Regions from separate parts of the Synechococcus sp. A15-44 genome, predicted to be linked through region 3. Evidence: predicted binding sites of a transcription regulator. Region 3 holds the regulator's gene; each other region holds the start of a gene.
The links. Region 3 encodes NtcA, which controls nitrogen genes in cyanobacteria. Its sites were predicted from a motif close to GTANCNNNNGNTAC; they were not measured.

Region 1: a site for NtcA is predicted at 1,972-1,985, ahead of SynA1544_RS11575 (DUF4278 domain-containing protein). Genes of this name have one in related genera too.
Region 2: a site for NtcA is predicted at 2,125-2,138, ahead of SynA1544_RS10935 (DUF4278 domain-containing protein). Genes of this name have one in related genera too.

The regions. Positions count from the first base shown of each region.
Region 1 covers NZ_CP047938.1:2,055,694-2,059,286, reverse strand. The annotation lists gene lpxB (lipid-A-disaccharide synthase) at 1-369, shown strand, start outside; gene msrA (peptide-methionine (S)-S-oxide reductase MsrA) at 366-989, shown strand; gene SynA1544_RS11585 (hypothetical protein) at 1,201-1,353, opposite strand; gene SynA1544_RS11580 (DUF3104 domain-containing protein) at 1,585-1,875, shown strand; gene SynA1544_RS11575 (DUF4278 domain-containing protein) at 2,066-2,233, shown strand; gene SynA1544_RS11570 (hypothetical protein) at 2,359-2,511, shown strand; gene SynA1544_RS11565 (hypothetical protein) at 2,635-2,802, shown strand; gene SynA1544_RS11560 (hypothetical protein) at 3,025-3,207, shown strand; gene SynA1544_RS11555 (hypothetical protein) at 3,257-3,493, opposite strand; gene SynA1544_RS11550 (leucyl aminopeptidase) at 3,490-3,593, opposite strand, start outside.
Region 2 covers NZ_CP047938.1:1,960,397-1,963,989, reverse strand. The annotation lists gene SynA1544_RS10950 (hypothetical protein) at 65-316, shown strand; gene SynA1544_RS10945 (hypothetical protein) at 480-668, shown strand; gene SynA1544_RS10940 (hypothetical protein) at 1,479-1,664, opposite strand; gene SynA1544_RS10935 (DUF4278 domain-containing protein) at 1,944-2,045, opposite strand; gene SynA1544_RS10930 (hypothetical protein) at 2,559-2,747, shown strand; gene SynA1544_RS10925 (hypothetical protein) at 2,835-3,104, shown strand; gene SynA1544_RS10920 (hypothetical protein) at 3,070-3,593, opposite strand, start outside.
Region 3 covers NZ_CP047938.1:255,767-259,359, forward strand. The annotation lists gene SynA1544_RS01310 (DUF3084 domain-containing protein) at 1-806, opposite strand, end outside; gene ntcA (global nitrogen regulator NtcA) at 834-1,550, opposite strand; gene rph (ribonuclease PH) at 1,609-2,352, opposite strand; gene SynA1544_RS01325 (cob(I)yrinic acid a,c-diamide adenosyltransferase) at 2,498-3,097, shown strand; gene dcd (dCTP deaminase) at 3,097-3,593, shown strand, end outside.

The sequences.
Region 1 (3,593 bases), 820 kb from region 3:
TGTGCGGCGGCGGATCTTGCCTTGGGCAAATCCGGCACGGTGAATCTGGAACTGGCCCTGCAAGGGGTTCCCCAGGTGGTGGGTTACCGCGTCAGCCGACTCACGGCCTGGGTTGCCCGGCATGTGCTGCGGTTCCAAGTAGACCACATTTCGCCGGTGAATCTGTTGCTCAAGCAGCGCTTGGTGCCGGAACTGCTGCAGGACGAACTCACGGCTGAAGCCCTGGTGGAGAGGTCGCTCCCCCTGCTGACGGCGACACCGGAGCGGCAGGCCATGCTGGATGGCTACGAGCAACTGCGGGCCACCCTGGGAGCTCCTGGTGTGACCGAGCGGGCGGCCAAGGCCATCTTTGATCAGGTGATCGGATGAAACGAACGCTGCTGCTGCTGGTCACCTGCTTGATGCTGCTCAGCTGGCCCCAGCGCGCCATGGCAGAGCTGCAGACGGCCGTCTTTGCCGGTGGCTGTTTCTGGTGCCTGGAGCACGACCTGGAACATCTGCCGGGGGTGCGTGATGCCGTGAGCGGTTACAGCGGCGGGCAGCTGGAGCGCCCCACCTACCGGCAGGTGAGCAGTGAGACCACTGGGCATCAGGAAGCTGTGCAGGTGCGTTTTGATCCGGATCAGATCAGTTATGCGGAGCTGCTGCGCAGCTACTGGCGCAATGTGGATCCCCTCGATGGCGGCGGACAGTTCTGCGACCGCGGTGATTCCTACCGGCCAGTGATCTTCACGGCTGATGACGCCCAGGCTCAGGCGGCTGAGGCCAGTGCGGCGGCGGCGGCCCGTGAGCTTGGACAACCCCGGTCTGCCTTGAAGGTGGAGCTCCGGCAGGCGGCTCGTTTCTGGCCGGCCGAGGGATACCACCAGAACTACGCGGAGAACAACGCCGTCAAATACAACTTCTATCGGTTCAGCTGCGGTCGTGACCGCAGGCTCGACAGCGTCTGGGGCGACAACGCTCGCTCCGGTAACGCCTGGGGGAAGTGAAGCTGCCGCAGCTTCATTCCTCTGCTGAGCGCCCCCGGATGCGCGCACGGTCGCTAAGCCAGATGATCACCCGCGTGATCGCCCACGCGAGTGCGACGCCCAACAGGATCGAGAGCAGCGACTCCACAGCACAGCACTTGAGGACACCGGCAGTTGCCGGATGCTCTTCAATATGCCGATCTGATCAAGGAATGCGTGGGGACTGTTGCGATCAGTCGCTTGCTTTGGCGTCCTTGTCCTTCTCTTTTGCTGGCTGTGTTGTGGCCTGAGGCTTGGATGCTGCCTTGCAGGCCAAGGAGGCTTCCAGGCGCTGCAGCTGCGCTTCGCGCAGGGCATCGGAAATGCTGAGAGTGCGGTCAGTCATCGATTGGCGTTCTCGACGGCGGCAGGCTCAGGGCCTTGTGCGATCGAAAGGGGGCCTACGGGTCTGAAAACTGCCGAAACCTAGACGCCCACGGGTCAACGTCCAGGGAGCAAAAGTGCTTACGTCAGTGTCTGGCAACACGTCTGCGCTTCAACGCCAGCGCGATTGATGGCTTGCCAAACCCGCATCGCCATGGCTATGAGTACAGGTGTACTGATTTGCGGGTGGCTCATGTCGGTTGATCACGGTGATCTCGCGGTGAAGGCGGAGGCTCCCTTTCTCCACGTCCGCCCAGGGCACTTTGTGATCGTTGCTGGAGACCAGCTCGATCAAGGGGATTGGTGGATGGGGCAGGTGATCTTCTGTGAGGGAAGCGCTCGTCATCCCAGGCTTCCGTCTTTGTTCCAGGTGGCTGATGTGGATACGGGCGTCATCAAATGGATCAATGCCGACGCGGTTTCGGATGTGATCTGGTCGATGGATGGGTGGCCCGCCAGTGCGCCTGCTTCTTCGGGGTGTTGATCGAGCAGGGTTATTGATCGAGTAGGGGTCTTGATCAAGGGGCGGCGTGTGTTCGCGCGAACGGCGCCGGCTTGACGGCTGTCCTATAAGTAGTTTGTAGCAATCGCTACAAAACGTTCACCCCCTCTTGAGGGGGCGCAGATGCTCCAAGCCATGGAACGGGGACTTGGATTTCTTCGAGGAACATCCAATGACTGCACTTCTCTATCGAGGCCACACCTACGCAGCAGCTCCAGCCACTCCCAAGGCCTGCGTTGAACTGACCTACCGCCGCGAGCACTACAACACCTGCCGCCAGGAACTTATTGGCGAGAGCCGCCGCACCCTCACCTACCGGGGCGTCACTTACACCAAGTAGTCCGAAGCACCCGTTCCCTGCCCTTGGAAGGGGGCAGGGGTTTTTTGTTGGGCAGCCGGATGGGGGCAAGCCACGGTCCACGGGAGATCCCGGCATCCTGTGGGCGAGCCAGTCAGCATTCGCCGATGGGATCGGATCTCACCGCCATCGTGATCTCCTCGGTGTTTCTTGGGGTGGGTTTTGTGATTGCCAAGTTCTTCCCCGAAGCCGCGTTGCTGGCGGCGGTGTTCCTGGTTGGGTTGGCGATTCTCAACGTCGCCCTTGTTCTTGTGGCCTGATGCCCAAAAAAAGAGGGGGTGTTCCCTAAGTACCCCGCTCGACGCATTGCCCCTTCACCGAAAGAAGCCCTTGCTGCGATGACAGGGGCCGCACCATGAACATGTTCACTATGAACTTTTTTCATGGCAAACGTTCGCGAGATGGTCAACACCCATCTGCCCGTCGCGCTCAAGCTGATCAACAGCGCCGCCCTGATTGCGATCGCGCTTTCAACCCTTTGCGCTGCTGGCTCTCTGCGTGAGATGTCTGGCAGGTCTGCTGCTCCAGCGGCTGTCACTGAAGCCAACTGAGCCCAATGAAATGGAGCGATACGGGGTATCGCTCCAGGGGATTTGCCGCCCGTTACTTGATCAAATCTGGTCGAATTCCTTAAGAAACCAGCATCCAACCTGTTGAAAAGATTAAGCGCGGCAACCTGATTGATTCAGCAAGTTCTCAGTGAACAGACGGGTTTCCGGCCATCGACGATGCTTCACCCCATGTTTACGATCAGGCGGTGAGAGGAGGTTTGTATGTATCTGCTGACCATTAAGGATGGTCTTGGCACCCGTCATATCGGTCCCTACGCGTCGCCGAAGCACGCATCGGATGACCTCGATCGGGTGTTGGAAACCTGCTCCGAGCGAGCACGGTGGCAGATTCATGCACTTGAAACCCCAGACCGCTCACTCGAATTACAGGCGGTGGCCTCCTGAAGGGCTGTTTCGTACTGATTGGCTGTTTTGATCTGACCCCGCGCCCTGATCAGCTCTGACGTCGCCCCGGAAAGCCTCGGGTCAGTCCGCTGTCGATCATCAGGCCAATGCCGGCATTGATGCAGATCAGGCTGAGGGTTCCGTACCAGAACCAGGGGCCTGCGTCCTTGCCCAGCATCTGAACCACCTTGCGGCTCACCGCCTCGCCGAACAGGCAGAGGCCCACCGGGAGCAGCAGCACCCCCAGCTGGGCCTTGATGTACCAGCGCACCGGGGAGCGGCTCATGACTGGGCCAGCACCCAGTTCACCAGGGTGCGCACGCCGTAGCCGGTGGCACCAGCGGGATTGACCCCTTTGCCCTTGTCACTCCAGACCGGCCCCGCGA
Region 2 (3,593 bases), 920 kb from region 3:
TTTCGGGCACAGCTTTTCTGCCCTGTTCTGTGGATGCTGGACATGCGTTGGCCTGTTGAACGTCATGGCAGCACCGCGCCGCTACCGCCTGATTGACGCTGCCCTGCAGCCCCATCCCCATCTCGACGAGGAATACAGCTCCCTGCCGGACGCCCTCGAAACGGCGATCCATTGGAGTCGACTGCTGGCCTTTGATCCGATCCAGGCCTCGATTGGCGTGGAGGTCAGCACCGCCAGCGGCGGCTGGCGCACGTTGCAGAACCCCACCACGACGGCTGCCGTTGCCACCTCTTGTGTCGAACGCAGCAATCGCTGAATGCGTGATGCAGGAAGCAGTCAGCCCGGGTTGTGGTCCCGAACTGGTGGTGAACGGTGCTGATTTGCTTATTTGATCTGCATGATTCCTGAAATAAATTGCAGTTTGCGGGTCAAATTTCGCGCGCGCTGCAGTCTCTCCACAGAGTGATGGAGTGCTCGAGATGTTCACGGTTGAACGCCTCGTCGATCACGGATGGACCCGGGAATTTCGTTTCAAAACGGAATTCAAGGCCTTGATCAACGCCCGCTCCCAGTGCATGGCGACGGGGGACACCTATCGCGTGATCAGCAGTTTCCGCGAAGTGGCGTGTGTCATCACACGGGATGGCTTGACTGATGGTCTTGGTTGAGCCTTGAGCCGTTGGACATCCGCCGCTGGTGCAATGTGAGTGAATGCTCCGGTCGAGCTTGCATCGCAATCGCTGGTTGAGTTATCACCGGATTGCAGCAACTGTTGTGAAGCGTTCACCCCGCTTTCCGGGGCGCAGCTCGATCCAAGCCAGGGAACGGGGGCTTGGGCATTGAAGGAGCTGTGATGACAAGGTTGTATTGGAACGGCGTTGCCTTTGCACCGCTGAATAAGAGAGTCAGCGATCAGGCTGCTGTGGCCTTGGCCGAGCAGAACGCTGTAGCCGCGGCGAATGTCATTGCAATCGAGCGGTATCGGGGGCGCCGATATCTCCAGCGAAATGGCTTTGCTGTCTGTCGCTGAGCAGCAAAGCTGAGGTGGTTGGCCCAGTCCGCGGACCTTGCGAGTGAACTTTGCGCCCCTGCATCAGATGAGCGCAGACCAATCAGCCGCGTGTTCATTTACAGAACCCGATCCGCCCGATTTGCTGCAACAACGGTGCTGTCTGTCTGGATGTTGACGGACAGGCTTAGGTAGAAATGCCGCGGGTCTTGATTTGGTTGCAGCGATGACGGATGGATATTGATTGATTCAGTGATATAGCAATTGGCATCCTTAAGCAGGTCATGATTGCTGGTCCTTGCTGCCCAATTAGGTTCAGCTCTCCTGTGGATCTTCCCGAGTCACTGGATGATCTCTGCTTGACCGCTGCTGAAATTGAATGGCGGCGTTGGTCGGCTTGGCAGACGGAACGATCGCTGCGCAGGCGGCTTGAGAAGAAGCGCTATCGCTGATGGCAAGGAAGTGCTGTTCAGTCGGACCGCTTGCGCCAGAGGGGCCTGATCGAATCGTATTCATCGATCGGTCTGAATTGAGAACCGCTGCGATCAGTTGTGTTTTCTCGGCGGCGTTTGCCCGCCATCAGCTCCGCTTCGTGGGCAACATGTTCAAGCTGAGTTTTCAGTGTTTTTTGACGGCCTATTGAAACTTTTGTCATGATCATGAGTCGTTTGGTGGTAAGACTCTATGGACCGGGATGATGTCTTCGCGCTTTGATTGACTTAACTGTGCGGCTGTCAGTCTCAACGGATGTGATTGATCACTGATTGTTTGCGATGAATACTTTGCAGTCGTTGATCAGGCGGCAGAAGCAACGCATCTGCGACCTGGATGGTGCTGGAACGTCTGGCTGCACGTTCTGTTGATGAAATCAGTGCTCAGTAAAAAGCCCCTGCCGGCGGCAGGGGCTTGTGGTGATGGCTTGATCAAGCCTGGATCACTTGGCGTAGGAAACGCCGCGGTAGGTCAGAGCAGGCTTGTTGGAGGCGCCAGCCACTTTTTGCTGGTCGTACTTCTGGCCGCGATAGGTCAGGGTCATTTGTGGTTCCTCAGAAATCCAGGTCCCCGTTCCTTGGCCTGGTGATCTGCGCCTCGCAGGAGCGAGGTGAACGTTGTACGTAGCGGTTGCTACAGATCCTTTGTAGGGGGAGCGTCAACTCCAGTGTCGTTCAGGTGGATACACATCCTGATTTTGGTGTTGGCCGATGTTGTTGGGGCCGCCCTTGATCACCACGTCGCCAGTCGTGGGTCCATCCTCGACTCGGGCTAAAAGACGAACGGAATCATCCCTGGGGACAATTCCGTCAGAGGGGCCGGACCCATCCGTGGGTCAAGCTGCGCACTCTTCATCGTCACCCATATCAAATCCTGTATGGCCTCTGAGGTCGATATTCCTGCATCAAGACAAGCTGATTCACCACTGTTCCGTTGATGCACGTCAGCAGCGCGTTCGCCATCTCTGATCACGAATCCAGCAATCACTGAATGCGTTACGCAGGAAACATCCAGATCGCAATATCTCCGATTTGCTGCACCGAATTGCGCCATCAGCATGGCCTTTGAATCCGATCCAGTCCGCCCAGGTGCTCCCCAGCACCGCCATGGCTTTTCAAGTGCAAGCGACCTGGTGACCGTTCAGTTCTGGATGAATGGTTGCGCCCAGGTGGCCCAGGTTCACCCTCTGGGTTTGCAGCGCTATCGCCGCGAACTGCTTGCCACGGGTGCTGTTTTGCTCAATTGATCAGCATGATCCCGAGATCAACCTGAATCTTGCGGGTCAAATCTCCCTCGCTCTGCATCCTGGAAACAGAGCGGGGGAGTGATCAGGATGTACACGATCGAGCGCCTCGTCGATCAGGGATGGGCCAGGGAAATCAGCTTCAAAACGGAATTCAAGGCCTTTATCAATGCCCGCACCAAGTGCATGGCAACGGGCAAAACCTATCGCGTTATCAACAGCAATCGAACAGTGGTGTGTGTGATCACGTTGGATGATTGCAAGCGTCAGCTCCGGGCGATATCAGCCCCGGAGCCGATGGACGCATCCAGCGCAGACTCAATGGCTATAGAAGATCCATCTGCTGATCAGGCCGTTTGAGAATCTCAATGGTTTCTACTGCCACGAGCCTTGGCTGCTCATCAGCAGAGGCTTCGTAGCTGCCACTGACGCGGACGGTGCAGTTCAGAATCTCGCCCGCATGACCCTTGTGCCGATCGTCGTAGATGCAGCGAATACCACGCTGATACCGGGCTCCTCGGATCTCAAAGCGCAGAGCATCCAGGTCGATTTCCCGCACAACACCTTCAAAGGAATCTGTGCCACAGGAGCGTTTGCTGGATGGTTGCACGAGGGTCTGACTCAGAATCTCCCGGCTTTTCTTGGTGAGTGGCAACGGAGCAATCTTTTCTTCTCCGGGGCAGCTCAGAAACAGATCGGTGATGCCCTTGCTGCTTTTGGTCGGCGCCAGCTTGTGCGCAGCCAGCATCACGGTGTCCCGCACCGCCGGGTCAGGGAAGAGCGAATAGACCTCGTCGCTGACGCCCTCTACCTGGATCAACCTGGGAATGATCGGCAGGCTGCGTACTG
Region 3 (3,593 bases):
GTGGCTGAGCGCAGCGAGATCACCCAGGTCTCCGGTTTGCGGATGATGCTTTGCAGGCGTTCCACATCGCTGCGCGGAACGCGGATCAACTGCCGTTCGGGTGCTTCGCCAGGTCGCACTTTTCCGTAGGCGTTGAGATTGGCCTCCTGCAACAGCCTGTCGACAGCCTGTTTGGCCTGGTCCGGAGCATCGAGTCGAACCGTTGCTCTTGCCAAGGTCTGTCCGCTGCTGATCACCACCGATCCACGCCGCAAGGCGACCAGATTGCGTTCCAGTTGTTTGAGTTCCTGCTCACCGGCTCGGATGCGGCTGCGAACGCTGTTGAGTTCGGCTTCCGTGCGCTGGATGTCCGCATCGCGGGAGGCGATGTCCTGGCTGAGGCGTTCACGTTCGGCTTCGAGTTGGGCCAGCTCCTTCTGAAGAGGAGCCAGTTCGAGGCGCAGGGTGTTGGCCCGTTGCTGTGATTGCTCGAGCTCAATGGCGATCCGTTTGGTTTCCGTTTGGGTCTTGTCCCGTTCCCGCTCGGCTGCCTTTAGCTGCTGACGGCTGTCTTGGAGTTTCTCCTGCAGGGCATCCAGTTCAAACAGGCCCACCCGCAACTGCCGGCTCACCAGAAGCATCAGGCCAAGTGAGAGTGCGCTGATCAGGCTGCCGGTCAACACCGTGATCAAAACGGCGGTGCGCCGTGGGCGCATGCTGAACAAACTCAGTCGCGCTTTGCCGACGCGGCTGCCCAAGCGGTCGCCCAGGGTCGATAGCACGCCCCCGAGCACCAACAGAACCAGAATCAGTGCCCAGCCGCTCATCGCTGCACAAGTCGGGCGATGGCAGGCCTAGCTGAAGCGTTTGGCCAGCGCGATCGGATCCAGAACGGTGATTTTCTTGCGGTCAATCTGAACCAGACCGGATTGACGCAAGTCTCCCAGCAGACGCGTGATTGTGACGCGTGTTGAGCCAATTGCTTCAGCGATGGCCTGATGGGACAGGCGCAGGTCGATGGTGATGCCTAGCTCATCTGCCACGCCGAAGTCCCTGCAAAGCACCAGCAGGAAGCTCACCAGTCGGGATGACATGTCCCGATGGGTGAGGGTTTCAATCATCGTCTCGGTCTGCAGAATCCGGCTGGAGAGACCCTGAAGCAAGCGCAGGCCAACGCTGGTGTTTGCTTCGATGGCGGCCTTGACGGAGGTCGCTGGTGCCGTCACCATTTCGACCCGGGTGAAGGCCACAGCGTGATAAAAGCGGTCGGACCGTTGGCCTGTCAGCAGTGACAGCACCCCGAAGAGGCTGTTCTCGCGGAGCAGGGCCACGGTGATCTCTTCTCCCGATTCGTAGACGCGGGACAGACGAACGGCTCCCCGGCGGATCAGATACACCCGTTCTGCGGGATCTCCAGGGAAAAAGATGGTCTTGTTGCGATCCACCAGATCACTGCTAGCGCCATCGAGATCCCGGATGATCTCCAGCAGAGAACGGTTGGCGGGCTCTGCGCTGGGAGCTGGAGCCACCATCTGCGGGGCGTATCGGCTGAAACCTCGGCTACTGGTCATGACAACCCCCTGGTGTGGCGAAGTTACGGAGCCGGCGGTGGCCGCCATGTAGCGGTTATTACTTAACGCTGCTGTGCTCGTTGAAGGCCTGGCGTTGCGCCTGCATCAGGGAGCTCAATCCCGGCTCTGCTAAATCCAGCAGCTCATTGAGTTGGCTGCGACTGAAGGGCGCACCCTCCGCCGTTCCCTGGATTTCCAGCAGACGGCCATCGCCGGACTGCACAACGTTCAGGTCCACCTCGGCTCGGCTGTCTTCGCTGTAGTCCAGATCCAGCAAGACCTGGCCATCAACCAAGCCCACGGATACAGCCGCCACCTGATCGATCAGGGGCGATTGCTCCAGCACTCCCTGGTCCACCAGGGATCGGCAGGCTTGGTCCAGGGCAAGCCAAGCCCCGGTGATCGAGGCCGTCCGGGTGCCGGCGTCCGCTTGGATCACGTCGCAGTCGATCAGCAAGGTGCGCTCCCCTAGACGCTCCATGTCGATCACGGCGCGCAGGCTTCGGCCGATCAGCCGCTGAATTTCCTGGGTGCGACCCGAGAGTTTCATCAGCTCCCGTGATTGCCGCTGTGGGGTGGATCCGGGCAGCAACCGGTATTCGGCGCTGAGCCATCCCAATCCTTCTCCCTTGCGCCAGCGGGGAACCTTGTCCTCCAAGCAAACGCTGCAGAGAACAGCGGTTCGGCCGGTGTGAACCACAAGGGAGCTCAAGGCAAACCTCATGGGATTCCAGGTCACCGAGAACGGTCGCAACTGCTGCGGGCGACGGCCATCAGTGCGTTGTTCAGGGGATTGGCTCATCGGTGGTGTGCAGTTCGTCAAGCCTCGCAGGCGGTTGGTTCTCGCCCTGTCCAAACACCATGGGTGGTGTCAATCCCCTTGTGGAATGTGATCTCGCCGCTACATTCAAGGTCTTGCCGGGGTCGCCCGGACAGATGCTTCCGTGATGACCACAAGCCTCGCCGACCCCCAATCCTTCCAAAATTCCCTGGATCGGGATCAGCAGGCCTTGCAACGGGCGGGCCTGAGGCCCTTGCCTGCCGTTTCTGATCCGCCACCCCTGCATCTGGTGGCTCCCGAAGGGCAGCTGCAGGTGCATACGGCGCCTTATCGAGGCAGTTTCGCCAGTGTTCTCAGCCAGGCCATGCGAGCTGCCGGCTTGGGCAGTCGTGTTCTGATCAGTCAGTTCCTCAAAGGGGGCGTGCAGCAGGGATCGGCCGGCCGGGTGAAGCTCTGCGGAGGCCTCGTCTGGCTGCGGCCGGAAGTGCCCCTCTGCCTCTCCTCGCCGGGGCATCCCGGTGGTGCGGAGGCGGTGGCTGAGGTTTGGTCCATCTGCCGTCAGCATCTGATCCAGGGAGATCTCGACCAGCTGGTGTTGGATGAACTCGGCCTTGCCGTGGCCTTCGGATACCTGGATGAGGCGGACGTGATTGCAGCTCTTGAGCAGCGGCCCGCTTCGATGGATGTGATCATCACTGGACCTACAATCCCCGCCGGTGTGGTGGAGATGGCAGATCAAGTCACGGAGTTGCGCCGAGGTTTCTAATGCTCAAGTGCGATCGCTGGATCACTCAACAGGCCGGGCAGGGAATGATCGAGCCATTCCAGAGCGGTTTGGTCCGTCACCTGGAGCCGGAGCAGAAGCTGCGGCCAGTGCTGAGTTTTGGTTGCTCCTCCTACGGCTACGACCTACGCCTTTCCTCCCAGGAATTTCTGATCTTCCGGCATGTTCCAGGCACGGTGATGAACCCCAAGCGGTTCAACCCGGCCAACCTCGAACCCACTCCCCTTCATGAGGATGAAGACGGGCGATATTTCATTCTCCCGGCCCATTCCTATGGCCTCGGTGTGGCCCTGGAGAAGTTGCGGGTTCCCCCCAACATCACCGTGATCTGTTTGGGCAAGAGCACCTATGCCCGCCTTGGAATCATCGTGAACACCACCCCGGCAGAAGCGAGCTGGGAGGGTCACCTCACCCTTGAATTCAGCAACAGCTCGGGTGCTGACTGCCGCATCTATGCCGATGAGGGCATCTGTCAGCT